DNA from 2 places in the Halobacillus sp. ABH2_015 genome. Region 1 is predicted to be linked to the other one. Evidence: riboswitches for the same ligand, from Rfam matches in the RefSeq annotation. Region 1 holds a riboswitch; the other holds the start of a gene.
The links. Region 1 has a riboswitch for lysine ahead of ACXAD6_RS13550 (Na+/H+ antiporter NhaC family protein). Riboswitches for the same ligand answer to the same signal wherever they lie in the genome.
Positions count from the first base shown of each region.

Region 2: another riboswitch for lysine. It lies ahead of dapA (4-hydroxy-tetrahydrodipicolinate synthase); the one in region 1 lies ahead of ACXAD6_RS13550 (Na+/H+ antiporter NhaC family protein).

Region 1 is NZ_JBSWUG010000002.1:2,552,449-2,558,043, reverse strand. It holds gene ACXAD6_RS13560 (bifunctional metallophosphatase/5'-nucleotidase) at 1-331, shown strand, start outside; gene yunB (sporulation protein YunB) at 494-1,270, shown strand; lysine riboswitch at 1,325-1,508, shown strand; gene ACXAD6_RS13550 (Na+/H+ antiporter NhaC family protein) at 1,643-3,193, shown strand; gene ACXAD6_RS13545 (sodium-dependent transporter) at 3,464-4,990, shown strand; gene ACXAD6_RS13540 (MetS family NSS transporter small subunit) at 4,992-5,090, shown strand; gene ACXAD6_RS13535 (hypothetical protein) at 5,309-5,554, shown strand.
Region 2 is NZ_JBSWUG010000002.1:3,400,580-3,406,174, reverse strand. It holds gene ACXAD6_RS17590 (sensor histidine kinase) at 1-175, opposite strand, end outside; gene ACXAD6_RS17585 (response regulator transcription factor) at 172-861, opposite strand; gene ACXAD6_RS17580 (branched-chain amino acid aminotransferase) at 1,074-2,135, shown strand; gene dapA (4-hydroxy-tetrahydrodipicolinate synthase) at 2,186-3,091, opposite strand; lysine riboswitch at 3,213-3,390, opposite strand; gene ACXAD6_RS17570 (MFS transporter) at 3,907-5,163, shown strand; gene ACXAD6_RS17565 (response regulator transcription factor) at 5,266-5,595, opposite strand, start outside.

The DNA.
Region 1 (5,595 bases):
AGATGAACTTCTTGAAGTCATCCGGGCGGCTCATACGAAGAAGCTGACGGAAATCCGTCTGAAAGGGTTCGGTTTCAGAGGAGAAGTTATAGGCAGAATGGTTTTTGCCGGCGTTGATATTGAACGAAGGCTGGATGAGGACGGAGAAGAGCGTGTCGTTCAAGTGCTGTACAAAGGCAAGCCTGTGGAATACGATCAGACGTACAGCTTTGCTACAGCAGACACATTTACGTTCGGTCGTTTCTTCCCGGAAATTGCTTATGCAGAAACGAAGCAGTATTTTATGCCGGAACTCTTAAGGGATTTACTGAAAAAAGAACTGAAAAAATAAAATGATCCCCCTGCCGGGAAAGAAAGCGGCAGGGGGATTATTTTATTGTCTTCCTGTGCTGTATGAGATGTATAAAGATATCCTGTATTTCTGCGAAAGGGACTATCTTTGGTGATTAGAGAAAGGGCGCTCCTCATATATATAGAGGGGGAGGGTGCCTGTATGCCTAAAAACCGAGTGACTAAACGATCCACCATAGGCAGGCGGATTGTCATCAGCCTGTTGTTTTTCGCCCTTTTCACGGTGCTGAGTCTCTGGTATATCAACAGAGGGGTGACGCCGGCGCTGGTCGAGATTGCTGAAACAAAAGCCCAGCAGCTGGCAAGAGATGCCATTAATGAAGCTGTAAGCAAACAGATTGCAGAAGACCTGCAATTTAATGACTTGGTTAAGATGGAAAAAGATGATCAGGGAAATGTCGTTTATATGGGATGGAACTCTGTGCTTGTCAACCGAGCTCTCCGGGATACAACCATCAGGGTCCAAAATTTCCTGAAGCGGATGGAGCTTGGTGAACTGCCGATGGAAGATACGACACTGGAACCGGACCTCGACCCGGATCGGACTCCGGAAGAGCAGGGGGAACAGCCCGCAACACTCATTGAACTTCCGATTGGGATGGCTACCAACAACAGTCTGCTTGCCAACCTTGGACCCAAGGTGCCTGTACAGCTGCGTGTCATTGGAGATGTTCAGTCTGAAGTAGATATTGAAATGACGGAATACGGAATCAATGCCGCCTTGTTTGAATTGACCATCCACTTTGAGGTAAATGTTCGAATCGTCATCCCTTTTTCCACAGAAACGACGGTCGTCACCAACAATATTCCAATCGACCAGGCTACGATTCTCGGGGAAGTACCGGAATATTTCGGAGGCATGTCCGGAGGTGACGGCGGGAACCCTTCGTTCTCCCTTCCTATGGAGCCCTTGCAATAATGGCCGGTCACTGATACAATACCAAAGAACTGAATATGCGTGACCTTATCAGATCGGTGAGGTAGAGGCGCAGGCATCATGAGTAGCTGATGGGAGTTTGACAAGCCGGGATCATTAGTGAAAGGGAAGGCCTGCCGAAGTGTGGCTGAACACGTCAAGTTTTGACACGCTGGTGTATACCTGAAGAAGGCATACACTGTCATGCATGCTTTTGGGTGCATGGGGCGCTACTGATCGAAATGGAGGATAATCAAGTTGTCTGCAGACAGTGATGGATTATTTTCTGTCATTGTTTTTTTATTTTATTCCTCATTTTATACCCACCAGTAGCCTTCCATTCCCGTAACATCAAGATATACGGAGGGGAAACACATGGAAGGAACCATCTTTTCTTTAGTTCCAGCAATACTTATGCTTATCCTTGTCTTAGTCACAAGGCGCGTCATCTTGTCCCTTGGGATAGGGATTATCGTCGGAGCATTCATGCTCACACAAATGGATATTGGAGCAGGTCTGGGCTTGATCTGGTCTATATTTGCCGGTATTTTCGTCAGCGAAGGGGCGTTAAACACAGGGAATCTGTATCTCTTGTCCTTTTTATTTCTGCTCGGAGTCGCCACAGCCTTTATGACGGCCTCCGGAGGCAGCCGCGCTTTCGGTAAATGGGCTGTTGAAAGGATCCGGACGAGAAAAGGGGCCAAGCTCGTTCCGTCCATTCTAGGTATCATCATTTTTATTGATGACTACTTTAATGCTCTTGCAGTCGGACAGGTCGCACGTCCTGTAACAGACCGCTATAAAGTATCCAGAGCCAAACTGGCCTACTATATAGACTCCACTTCAGCGCCGATTACGGTCATATCACCGATATCCAGCTGGGGAGCTTATATTATCGGAACGATTGGAAGCATTCTTGCAGCCAATGAGATTTCGAACTATCAGGCTTTTGAAGCTTTTGTTCTTATGATCCCGGCAAACTTCTATGTATTTGCAGCACTGCTTCTTGTATTTTTGACGATTTATCTGCGTCTGGATATTGGTCCGATGAAAACGCACGAAAACAGAGCCAAGGATACAGGCGAGCTTCACAACCCGGATAGAGGGGATGTGCCCGGCGACTTGAACAATGAATTCAAGGAGCATGACAACGGGAAGATTTCCCACTTAATCTGGCCGATTGTAACGTTGATCATCGGTACAGTAGGAATGATGGTTTATACAGGAATTCAAAGTTCAGAAGGAACCGCGGATATCCTTTCCATCTTTGCTAACACAAACGTAAACATTTCCTTGTTTGCCGGAGGGATCATTTCCGTAGTCACAGCCCTGCTTTTATATGTCGGGCAGCCGTCACCGAAATCCGGTTTGCTGCACGTATTTCTACAAGGGTTTAAAGCGATGCTGCCGGCGATCTACATTCTGATTGCTGCCTGGATGATCGGCGACATTATCAGCCGCCTGCAGACAGGGGAATATCTCGCCCAGCAGTTCAGTCAGGCGGATGTGAACATCGCCTATCTTCCGCTGATCATCTTCCTGTTATCCGGTTTTATGGCCTTATCTACAGGAACGTCCTGGGGAACTTTCGGAATTATGCTTCCGATCGCTGGAGAAATTGCTGCTGTCACCGATCCAGCATTCCTTCTTCCAGCCCTTTCAGCCGTTCTTGCTGGTTCTGTGTTCGGTGATCACTGTTCACCGATTTCCGATACGACGATCCTTTCGTCCACAGGAGCGGGAGCCAACCACATTGATCACGTATTGACCCAGCTGCCATATGCCATCATTGCAGCTGTGGCTGCCTCGGTCGGTTATGTTGTGCTGGGCCTTACAGGACAGGTGTGGGTGCCGCTGCTGCTGTCCCTTATCATTGTTCTCATCACAGCTCTGGTCATTCACAAACTGAATCCCGAAAAAAGATAGAAAAAATGATGAGTTGAAAAGAGGGGGAACTTCTGTTAAACAGGAGTTCCTCCTCTTTATTTATTATCTCTTTACAAGCTGAAAGGCAGAGAAAGCATGCCTCTGTCTATTTCATTCCTAAGTCCTAAGACTTCCTGATCTGGTATTTTCTGAAAATTTTAAAAATATTTTGACAAGCCTATGCGCTGCCGTTATAATTTAAAACAGAATAATCAGAAAAATAAAAAATGAGGGACATTTATCACCGTTCCTCTCAGGGAGGTCTTTCACATGGAAAATCGCGCACAATGGGGTACACGTGCCGGATTTATCCTGGCAGCCGTAGGTTCTGCCATTGGTTTGGGGAACATTTGGCGTTTTCCAGCTGTTGCTTATGAAAATGGAGGAGGAGCATTTTTTATTCCTTACTTGTTCGCTCTTCTAACCGCAGGTATTCCTCTATTGATCATGGAGTTTACCATCGGTCATAAGTACCGTGGATCTGCACCGTTGTCCTTTTTCCGGATGAGCAGAAAAGCAGAGTGGATCGGCTGGTGGGGTGTGCTGGTCGCGTTTGTTATTTCCACTTATTATGCGGTCATTATCGGCTGGGCCATTTCATACAGTGTGTTTTCGTTCAATTTATCATGGGGTGATGATACCGAAGGCTTTTTGTTCAGTGACTACCTTCAGTTATCTGTGAATCCCGGCGAGACCGGAAGCCTCGTCCCCGGTGTACTGATTCCTCTGCTTATTGTGTGGGCGATTACACTTGGAGTTCTATTCAAGGGAGTTAAAAAGGGAATTGAGACTGCGAACAAAATCTTCATTCCTACACTTGTCGTCCTTTTCATGATCATTGTTATACGAGCCCTTACACTTCCGGGAGCAGCACAGGGGCTGCAGGCTTTCTTCGAGCCGAATTTCTCAGCGATTATGGACAGTTCGGTATGGGTCGCCGCCTATGGACAGATTTTCTTCAGTCTTTCTATTGCTTTTGCTATTATGATTACTTATTCCAGTTACCTTCCGAAAAAATCGGATATTACAAATAACGCGTTTATTGCCGGTTTCAGTAATTCAGGTTTTGAACTGCTTGCTGGTATCGGAGTATTCGCTGCCCTCGGCTTCATGGCTTCCCAGAGTGGAGTGCCTGTAAACGAAGTCGTTAGCGGCGGGGTGGGACTTGCCTTTGTTGTCTTCCCACAGATCATTAATGAATTTCCAGCATTGAATGGATTGTTCGGATTTTTGTTCTTCCTTTCACTCGTGCTGGCCGGATTGTCTTCCTTGATTTCCATTTCGGAGACATACGTAGCCGGGATCAGCGAGAAATTTGGAATTTCCAGAACGAAGGCAGTCGCTTTCGGCGGCGGAACAGCAGCCGTTATCTCTCTGTTGTTTGCTACGCAGGGCGGATTGTTCTTCCTGGATGCTGCTGACTATTTCATCAACCAGTTTGGTGTCGCTTTCGTCGGGCTTGTCGAAGTCGTAGTCATTGCCTGGTTCCTTCGTAAGCTCAATGATTTTCAGTCGCACGCTAATGAAATATCCGATATCCGTCTCGGAACATGGTGGAAAGTGTCCCTTGGACTTATTACACCACTCGTACTTGGATATATGATGTTCGACCTGTTTAAAACGAACCTGGCGAAAGAATTCGACACAGAAACAGGAAACTACGAAGGATACGCAGATGGGTTCATTCTTTTCGGTGGCTGGTTTGTGGCAGCGTTCGCCCTCATTGTCGGAGTGTTGATGATGTTTAAACGCTGGAACGCCAAAGCTTTCGAAGAGGAAAAAAAGGAGGTAAGCTGACATGACAGCAGGTGCAGTAATTACCATGGTTATCGGAATGGTTGTCATCTGGGGAGGTCTGGCAGCGAGCATTACGAACGCTGTGAAAAAAGCTAAATAATCAAAGGCGCCGCATCTGCGGCGCCTTTTAGTTTTTGCCATGATCGAGCGTTTCACTTGCCCTTTCAAGAAGTGTGATCATTCCCTTTCCGCAGATAAAGGTATCCAAGTTTTTTTTCGTTATGCTGCCTGGCTCCCTATTAACTAATGTTTGCGCTTTTCTGATTTTTCTTTTAAAATAATATCGCATTTGATTATAACTTTTGTAGGGGGGTCATATTGAATAAGATTGAGCGAATAATGAAGCCCATTCATATAGGGTTCACAACACTATGTTTAATTTATTTACTTTTAGTATTTATCACTGATATAGTTTTATCTCCACCAATTCTTTTTGCCTTTTTCATTGTCATTCCGTTGGGTAGGGCAAGTTTCCGACAAAGTGAAGGCCATAAAATTGATGCTATTGCCTCTCTTGGTTTGAGTTTGTTTTTCTTGGCAGCACTCGTTATTTATTTAATTTGAAAAGAACGCCCTTCCATTGAATGAAGGACGTTCTTCTTTTC
Region 2 (5,595 bases), 850 kb from region 1:
TCTGGAAACGGAGGAGCAGAAACAAGCTGAAAATGATCAGCGATAAAAATACGTAATACGTAACGGCACGGAATGGGAGGGACGAGTCGAGGTATCCAATAAGGAGGGCAAGCAATTGAAGGGACATGAACAGAAGAATCCAGCTCAGCTTTTCCCGCATATAGGTGAAAATCATGAGCCTGCCTCGTCTCTGGCTGTATACCCTTGCCCGACTTTTGTTTCGATGACGTGTTCCAGACCAATCTCATTCAGCCGTCTGCGCAGCCGGTTCACATTGACTGTGAGTGTATTGTCACTCACGAAGCGTTCATCCTCCCACAGCTTTTGAATGATTTCCTCACGGGAGACCACTTTGTTCTTTTTTTCGAGCAGCTGCTTTAAAATGAAGCTTTCATTTTTTGTTAAATCAATGGACGTATCGTTTGCCGTCACCCGGCCCCGCTCAAAGTCCACCGTTGCGCCAAACCAAGTCTGCAGTTCAGAGGCGTGGGTGTTGTAGTTGTAGACACGTCGGAGAATGGCCTGGATTTTAGCGATCAATACTTCAAAGTGGAACGGTTTCTGTACAAAATCATCGGCTCCAAGATTCATCGACATGACCATATCCGTCGGGTGATCCCTGGAGGAAAGAAAGATGATGGGGACGTTGGAATGCTCCCGGATCATCCGGCACCAGTGGAAGCCATCGAACTTCGGGAGCTGGATATCGATGATCACAAGCTGCGGTTCAACGGACGTGAATATTTCCATCACCCGGCTGAAATCCTGCACCCCGTGAACCGCATACGACCACTGGGACAGCCTTTCCTGCATTTCCTGAAACAATGTCCGGTCATCTTCAATCAACAGTACATCAAACACATCGATCCCTCCGTTTTTCCGTTATTTACCTTTTGCTATTATAGCAGACAAGCGAGGGTTTCCCTATTGTACTTTTGTAACGCTTGACCGCGGTGAATTTTTTGAACATTTCAGCATCTTCCTCTTTCATTTGTTTGAAGGAGGGCGTACAATGAGTACTAATATTTCCGCCTGTGATGGCAGGTGAAACCAATCGAAAAGGAGTCTTATCTATGTCCCTACCAATCGTCGAAGCCGCCTATAAAAAGGAGAAACCCGAAACGGAGCAGATTCCTTTTGGAAGAACGTTCACGGATCATATGTTTGTAATGGATTATGAAGAAGGGAAGGGCTGGCACGAGCCCCGCATCGTTCCTTACGAGCCCCTGACGCTTGATCCGGCCGCCATGATCTTCCATTACGGGCAGACTGTATTTGAAGGATTGAAAGCCTACCGTACAGACGACGGACGTGTCCTGCTGTTCCGTCCGGAAAAGAACTTTGAGCGCCTGAACCTATCCGGTGACCGTCTCAGCATCCCACCTGTCGATGAAGACGAGGTACTGGGCTACTTGAAGGAGCTTGTCGCTCTGGAAAAGGACTGGGTACCGGAATTTGAGGGAACTTCGCTATACATCCGTCCGTTCATCATCGCTACGGAACCGAGCCTCGCTGTTGCTCCGTCCAAATCGTATAAGCTCATGATCATCATGTCACCGGTCGGTCCGTACTTCTCCGGAGGAATCAAGCCGGTTACCATTAATGTGGAAGACCAGTTCACAAGAGCCGTCAAAGGCGGAACCGGAATGGCTAAAACCGCCGGTAACTATTCGTCCGGCTATCAGGCCCAGGCGAAGGCAGCGAAGGAAGGCAATGCTGACGTCCTTTGGCTGGATGGTGTGGAAAAGCGCTACATTGAAGAAGTCGGCAGCATGAACATCTTCTTTAAAATCGATGGGGAAATTGTGACCCCTGCTTTGAGCGGAAGCATTCTGCAGGGGATTACACGAACATCAATCATTGAAGTACTGAAAGAATGGGACATTCCAGTGACCGAACGCCGCATCTCTATTGAAGAGTTGTATGAAGCGTATGAACAGGGAAAACTGGAGGAAGCGTTCGGAACTGGAACAGCGGCCGTCATTTCTCCCGTCGGTGAGTTGAACTGGCTTGGGAAGAAAATGGTGATCAACGACCACGAAATCGGTGCGCTCTCCCAGGAGCTGTATGATACGATTACAGGCATTCAGCGTGGAAGAAAAGAAGACAGCTTCGGCTGGACCATCGAAGTATAAGAAAGCAGAAAAAGGCTGCCGGGAACATGTTCCCGGCAGCCTTTTTTCTGTCAACCGACCATATGGGCTTTTGGTGCTTCTTTAGGCTGAAGACTGTTGTAGGTCTCCATGACGCGGGCGGTCTCTTCTTCCGTTAAGGGAAGGAGCGGGAGGCGGACGCCTCCGGTATGAACGCCCATTTCATTCAACACCGCCTTGACCGGGGAGGGACTCGGCGCTGAGAAAACAGCGTGCATGACAGGGAGAAGCTTTTGATGAAGACGCGCGGCAAATGGGGCGTCTCCTTCTCTGAAACTCTGAATCATCTGCTGCATCTCATTCCCGATGATATGGGAGGAGACGGAGACGATGCCGGTTCCTCCGATGGCGACAAACGGAAGGGTGTTGGAATCTTCCCCGCTGTATACCGAAAAGTCACGGTCTGTTTCACGGATGATTTCCGCCGCGGCTTCCAGGTCACCGCTCGCTTCTTTTACGGAAACGATGTTGTCAATCTCAGAAAGGCGGATAATCGTTTCCGGTTCCATGTTGACGACACTGCGTCCCGGAATGTTGTACAGCATGACCGGAAGGGAAGTGGCTGCGGCAATTTTTGAGAAGTGCTGGTACAGTCCTTCCTGTGTCGGCTTGTTGTAATAAGGAGTCACAAGCATGATGGCATCCACGCCTGTCTGTTCGGCTTTTTTCGTCAATTCAATGGATGCGCGGGTGTTATTGGATCCTGTACCGGCGATGACCGGGACGCGGCCGTTTACAACTTCTACTACGTGTTCAAACAGCTGGAGTTTTTCATCCGTTGTCAGTGTCGGGGATTCACCGGTCGTCCCGCCGACAACCAGGCCGTCACTGCCGTTCTCGATCAAGTGGTTGACTAAAGCTCCCGTTGCTTCCAGGTCCATATTCTCGTCGTTGTCAAAAGGGGTCACCATCGCTGTCAGTACTTGCCCGAAGTTCATTAACCTCACACCTTTTCTTGTATTTTGTACGTTCGAGGTCGTGAGGGCCATACGGCAGTAAAATCAAAAACGACAGCATCAAGGGCTTCGATGCTGCCGTAGAAACTTTTATACCGTTCCTGCGTAAGATAGCCCTCCATATAGTTTCCTATATGACAGTTCTGTGCCTGTTGAGCATCAGACCCAGCTTCAGGACCATGAGAGTCCGTACACTTCGGCAATTTCCCCTTTCCGCATGCATCCATGGATCTCATTCTCCTCCACATGCGTACTCTTGTCATTGCACCTCTATCCTTACTTCAAATGAAATTTGAAATAAGAAACTATTTAGTTAATAAAAATAGTACCAAAATTCACGTCTGCTTACAACAGGGAAGTGCTAAAATCATGCTATTAGACAAAAATGGTCGCCAGGCACCGATGTCCGACTCATCTTTTTTATAAAGCTCTGTTAAAGTCTGTTGTTGATATTTTAAACGATTACTAAATCGTCTCCGTCTGGAATTAAGGGTCCGGTCCGTTGTTTACTCAGAGCATGGGATGGCAGGGAAAACCGTCCGCTTTCCGCGGGGAACGAAGTTTGAGGAGGCTCACGGTACCCCGCGGAAAGGGAGTCATTCCCAAGGCCGCCTCCTACAAATCCCATGACAGAAAGGGGTGATAGGAGCTCACATGTTAAATAACAACACCAAGCAATAACAGAGCCTTTTATAAAATCCGTCTGCAGGCGGAGGAAGAATCCATCCCGGGCACATCGAGAAGGACATGGATATTCCTTACACTTAAAGGAACTTACAAAAAAGGTGGGGGTAGTCATGTCCGGTTCATCCATTACCGTTTCTAAAGATACACCGTTGGCAGAACAGCGTTCCATTTTTCGAAATAGAAATTTTCTCCTGTTATGGGGAGCGGCCTTGTTGTCCAGTTTCGGTATTTCGTTCTTTTTATTTACTCAAAGCTGGTATGTCGTCCATGAGCTTCGTCTGGAAGCTTCGCTCGGTGTGCTGTACGTGGCAGCAAGTATTCCACGGCTGGTCTTTATGATTGTCAGTGGAACAATCGCCGACCGGTTCAGCCGGACGAAACTGATGTTCCTGTCCGATTTCACGCGGGGGGTGCTGTTAACAGGACTCGTCTGCTGGTATTTCTTCGGGGACATCAGTCTTTGGACATTCGTCGGCTTTGCGTTTGCTTTTGGTATTTTAGATGCGTTCTTCTGGGCAGCAGAGGGGGCGGTTCTACCGTCAATCATTTCCAGGGATCAATTGACCCGTGGAAATTCAGTGATTCAAATGACGAACCAGACGTCGTTCATTCTAGCGCCTATGGTGGCAGGCATTCTCGTTTCCTTTGGCAGTTATGCGCTCGTATTCACGGTCACCGCTGGGATGCTGTTTACCGGAAGTCTGTTTATTTTTCTTATGAAGGTGGAGGAAGAGAAGAAAGCCGGAGAGGAGGAGGAAGCGTTCTGGGACTCTTTCAAGGCAGGCGTGCGCTACGTCAAAAACTCGCGTGTGCTTTCCTTGATTATTGGAATGAGCATTTTATTGAATCTGTTCATGGTCGGGCCGATGACGATGGGGCTGCCTCTCTTTGTGAAGCAGCGTCTGAATGGCACGGCCCTTGACTTCAGCTTTCTTGAGGCAGGTCTGGCAGTGGGAATGCTGCTCGGATCTGTAGTCATCGGTATCCTTAATTTGAAAAGAAGAAGAGGGAAAACGAGTCTCACCGCCCTCATGGCTGCCGGAGCCGCTTTTTTCGCTTTAAGCTTCACAGAAGGGGTATGGTTCAGCCTTGGGTGCCTCGTCGTCTTCGGATGTTGTCTCTCTATCTGCAACATCCCGGTCATCTCTGTGCTTCAAAGTTTCATTGAAGAAAAAATGATGGGCAGGGTGATGGGTCTTGTTTCGCTTGCATCGATGGGTCTCGTTCCAGTGAGCTACGGCGTGACCTCTCTTATACTGGCGGCAGGAGTGCCGATCCATCAAATCATGGCCGGGGGATCTGTACTTGTTACGCTGTATGTCCTCTTTGTCTATGTGCGCTTCAGGGAGCTTCGCGAACTGGACTGAAGTTCTCTCTATTAAAAAAAGGGGAATCCTCCGGTATGCAGAAGACCACCCTCTTTTTTACATATATCTGTATACAGACACTGGTGACGCCGGTTCTCGTCGTCAGCGCTGTCCTTTGTACCAGCCTTTCTCCTTGAATATGGAAATCGCTTCAATCCGGTTGGAAACCTCCAGCTTCTCCAGAATGACAGATACATAGTTCCGGACGGTTCCGGGGGTAATGAACAAAGCTTTAGATATGTCCTTCGTATTTCGGCCGTCCGCCATCAGCTGCATCACTTCCCGCTCCCGTTCTGTGAGCGGGTTTTGATCGGCGAAGGCAAGGTCGACGAGCTCAGGGTCGAAGATGCGCTGTCCGGCTGTAATTTTACGTATGGCTGTTGCCAGGTCTTCACTTGGACTGTCTTTCAACAAATAGCCGCTGACGCCTGC